DNA from 2 places in the Parageobacillus sp. G301 genome. Region 2 is predicted to be linked to the other one. Evidence: predicted binding sites of a transcription regulator. Region 2 holds the regulator's gene; the other holds the start of a gene.
What was found. Region 2 encodes CtsR, which represses protease genes until heat stress. Its sites were predicted from a motif close to ATGGTCAATAAAGGTCAAACA; they were not measured.
Positions count from the first base shown of each region.

Region 1: a site for CtsR is predicted at 1,233-1,253, ahead of clpB (ATP-dependent chaperone ClpB). Genes of this name have one in related genera too.

Region 1 is NZ_BSDB01000001.1:1,437,002-1,439,210, forward strand. Features, by position in the region: gene clpB (ATP-dependent chaperone ClpB) at 1-1,219, opposite strand, end outside; gene QSJ37_RS07355 (YjzC family protein) at 1,573-1,752, opposite strand; gene argF (ornithine carbamoyltransferase) at 1,871-2,209, opposite strand, start outside.
Region 2 is NZ_BSDB01000005.1:54,274-56,482, forward strand. Features, by position in the region: gene mcsB (protein-arginine kinase McsB) at 1-671, opposite strand, end outside; gene mcsA (protein-arginine kinase activator protein McsA) at 676-1,224, opposite strand; gene QSJ37_RS17830 (CtsR family transcriptional regulator) at 1,238-1,699, opposite strand; rRNA gene rrf (5S ribosomal RNA) at 1,925-2,041, opposite strand.

The sequences.
Region 1 (2,209 bases), on a different contig from region 2:
CCATTTCGGTACGGATGGTCGCACATGCTTCATCGACTAAGTCAATCGCTTTGTCAGGCAAAAATCGATCCGAAATGTAGCGATCGGCCAATGTCGCCGCCGCAACAAGGGCACGGTCATGAATTTTCACTCCATGATGAACCTCAAACCGTTCTTTTAAGCCGCGCAAAATCGAAATCGTATCTTCCACGCTCGGTTCTTCGACAAGAACTTGCTGGAAGCGCCGTTCGAGTGCCGGATCTTTCTCAATATATTGCCGGTATTCGTCAAGTGTGGTTGCACCGATACAATGCAACTCGCCGCGCGCCAACATCGGCTTTAACATGTTGCCCGCATCCATCGCTCCTTCTGCCCTTCCGGCACCGACAATCGTATGCAATTCATCGATAAATAAAATAATTCTCCCTTCGCTTTTCTTTATTTCATTTAATACCGCTTTTAGACGTTCTTCAAATTCGCCGCGAAACTTCGCCCCGGCGACGAGTGAACTCATATCTAAAGCAAAAATCGTCTTATCCTTCAATCCTTCCGGAACATCTTTGCGAACGATGCGTTGCGCCAATCCTTCTACAATTGCCGTTTTCCCAACACCCGGTTCCCCGATAAGCACCGGGTTGTTTTTCGTTTTGCGTGATAAAATGCGAATAACACGGCGAATTTCGCTATCACGACCAATGACAGGATCAATTTTTCCCGCTTTCACTTCAGCGACTAAATCGCGGCCGTATTTTTTTAATGCTTCATATGTAGCTTCTGGATTTGGACTTGTCACGCGCTGATTCCCCCTTATTTCCGTCAATACATGCAACAATGAAGAACGGTTAATGTTGTAACGATGAAAAAGTCGTCCGATATCATCGGCCTCCGATGTAAAGGCAAGCAGTAAATGCTCAACAGAAATATATTCGTCTTGCATATTTTTTGCTTCTTCTTCCGCTTTTGTCAACAATCGCTGCAGTCGTTGGGACATATAAAGGTTTTCCGCACCAGCCCCAAGCACTTCTGGCTTTTTCTTTAACAACATTTGCAGTTCATGAGTGAATGCGTCTATATTAACTCGAAGCAGTGTGAAGATTCTTCTCGCAAGCCCTTCTTCTTGCTGCAATAATGCGAGCAGCAAGTGTTCGACATCGAGTTGCTGATGATGGCGCCGAATGGCAATCGATTGAGCCTCAAGAAAAGCCTCCTGCACTTTCTCCGTAAACTTATTTGCGTTCATCGACTTTCCCTCTCTTTTGACCTTTTTTGACCTTTAAGTATATTATAGCGGATGCCGACTTTTCTTTTCAAATAGAAAGCCACTCCAATATAGGAATGGCTTTGTAGTGGGGAATATACGGAACCGGGATGACGGCATTTCGCCGTCCAAAGGATATGGCGCCTTTCGCTTTTCTTCTTGTCCAGCTCGGCGGCTAGCTCCCTTGTGCGAAATAACCTTCTCCCTTGAAGTGCAAGCACTTCAGCGGTCGAAGAACATTTCGCTTCGGGGGAGCCAGGATGGCGACATTTCGCCGTTGCCCACAGGACGTGGGCAGCCTTTAGGCGAAATTGGGCCGCCTCCGCTTTTCTTTATTATGGTTTTCTCTTATATGTCCAGTGGCGATTGTGATTTGATGTTTCCGGGAACGTATCTCCTGCTTTTAGTTTTATTTTTTTTGGATTTTTGACGTTATCGCCTGTTTCGCCAATTTCAATATATATACCGTTGTTCGGCGCTTTGTCGCCTGGTTGGAAATGGCGTTGTTGGCCCATTGCAGCATCCCCCCTTATCCGAAGTATATTTTTATCATTCCCGTCTGTTCCTTTGTTCATAACCATACAAATAATGGCTGCATGAAAAAAGCACCGGCATATCTCCGGTGCGATTTCGTCATAATAACGATAGTAAAATCGCCTTCTGTACGTGAAGCCGATTTCCAGCCTGTTGGAAGACAAACGAATTTGGTCCATCAATCACATCGGCTGTTACTTCTTCATCGCGGTGGGCTGGCAAGCAATGAAGAAACATATAATCAGGTTTTGCATGTTTTGCTAATTCGCAATTGACTTGAAACGGTTGAAACACCGCAAGACGCTGCTCGCTTTCTTGTTCTTGCCCCATGCTCGTCCATACGTCTGTATAAATGATGTCCGCGTTGGTGACCGCTTCGACTGGATCATGCGTGACTGCAACATTCGCTCCTGTTTGTTTTCCAATTTGCATTGCCGC
Region 2 (2,209 bases):
ATTTGGAAAATATTACCTAACGCCTCACTGCCTTCTCCATATGTTCCACGTACTACTAATCCTAGTTGGTTGATTGCTGGAATAATGCGGTTTATTTGCTGTGTTAAAACGAGAGCCGGGAGATGCATCATAACAGAAGCGCGCATCCCTGTTCCAACGTTTGTCGGACAGCTTGTTAAATATCCGAGTTTTTCATCAAACGCATAATTGACATGTTCCTCAATCCAATCATCAAGCTCATTAGCCACCTTTAACGCTTCTGTTAATTGAAGACCAGGAAATAAACATTGAATACGAATGTGATCCTCTTCATTAATCATAATGCTTATTTCTTCATTTTCTGAAAGCAAGCACGCCCCAAAAGGAGAATCTTCTGCCAAATGCGGGCTAATTAAATGCTTTTCTACCAATACCCTTTTTTCAATCGGTTGAAGCTCTGACATTTTTAACAATTCAAAACGACCGACAGACGGGTAAAAACGATGAGCAAATGTTTGCTCAAACAATGAAACAATTTGCTGTGCTTCCTCATTGTTAAATACTGTTGGAAACCGAAAATCAACAATGTTTCTTGCTAAACGGATACGGCTGCTTAACACGATATCAGAATCAGGCCCCTCCTGACTCATCCAAGAACTGACCGCCGTATTAAAAAACTTCTCAAACGACATATAACTACATCTCCCCCCCTCGACGTTGATGCAACTGATATTCAAGAGAACGAATTTGATCACGAACCTCTGCCGCCTTTTCAAATTCTTCTCTCGCCACCAGTTCTTGCAGTTTTTGTTTTAACATAGCAATTTGCTTGCGCAGATGGAGTGTTCCACCTTTTCGTTTCGGTATTTTTCCAGCATGGGTTGTATTTCCGCTATGGAGTCTTTTTAATATCGGTGGTAAATATCTAGCAAATGTGCGGTAACAGTTTGAACAGCCGAAACGACCTGTTTTTGTAAACTGATGATAAGTCATTGCACACTTCTCGCATTGTAAAATATCGGTGCTTTGGAACGGGCTTGACGTCATTTCTTTCATTGGAGATGAAAAATTAAGCAGGCCAGCTAATAAGTTATTAAAGGAAAAGTCATCATTTCCGTAAAACATAAACATATCACTATTCTCTTGAGCGCATTGTTCGCAAAGATGAAATTCGGTTTTTTCGCCGTTTATAATTTTCGTGAAATGCACTGTTGCCGGTCTTTGATTGCATTCCTGACATATCAACTTTATCCCCTCCCTACTTATATTTTAGCGATATCAACATCGCTCTTAGCATGCGTGCTCTCAATTCATCACGTTGGGGCAAATCGATGTATAATACAGAACGGTCCATTACGCTTAGCATAATCTTTGCTTCTCGTTCGGTAATTACTTTTTCCTCGACAAGACGATCAATAATATCTTCCGCATTTGATTGACTAATCCGGTGCTGGATTAATTCTAACAGTTGATCAATTAACTGTGCTTCATTTTTTGTTTTCACTTTCATAATGCGGATGTAACCACCGCCACCGCGCTTACTCTCAACAATATATCCTCGCTCTAGCGTAAATCTTGTATTAATAACATAATTAATTTGTGAGGGAACACATTGAAATTTATCAGCAATTTCACTTCTTTTGATTTCCACAATGTCTTTACCGCTCATATTTAATACCTGTTTTAAATATTGCTCAATAATATCAGAAATGTTTGGCACTCTACCTCCTCCTTACAAACCAAGTTGACTTTGACTATATTTGACCTTACTTCTACTATATAGTTTATTATAAAAAAATGCAAGGGTCACTCACAAAAATGGCTAGTCATATGATTCCCTTTTTTTTCGAAAATGAAACATGATCTTAGGTAATAAAAGGAAAGGATAAATAAATATAGCAAAAAAGAAGCATGCCTTAATGAAAGGCATGCTTCTTTTTACATTGCCTAGCAACGACCTACTCTTGCAGGGGCGCTGGCCCCAACTACCATCGGCGCTGGAGAGCTTAACTTCCGTGTTCGGAATGGGAACGGGTGTTTCCTCTCCGCTATTGTCACTAGGCAATTATCTCAATTGGACATTTATTATTATATTCCAATCATCACGTTTGTCAAGAGGGATTTCGTTCCCTCAAAACTAGATAACCGTCCGTTTGGAAGAAGCCATTTTGCATAGGCGGCTTCCGCTTTTCCGTTGTCTAGCTCCTAGCGTCCTCCGCTTTTCGCTTTG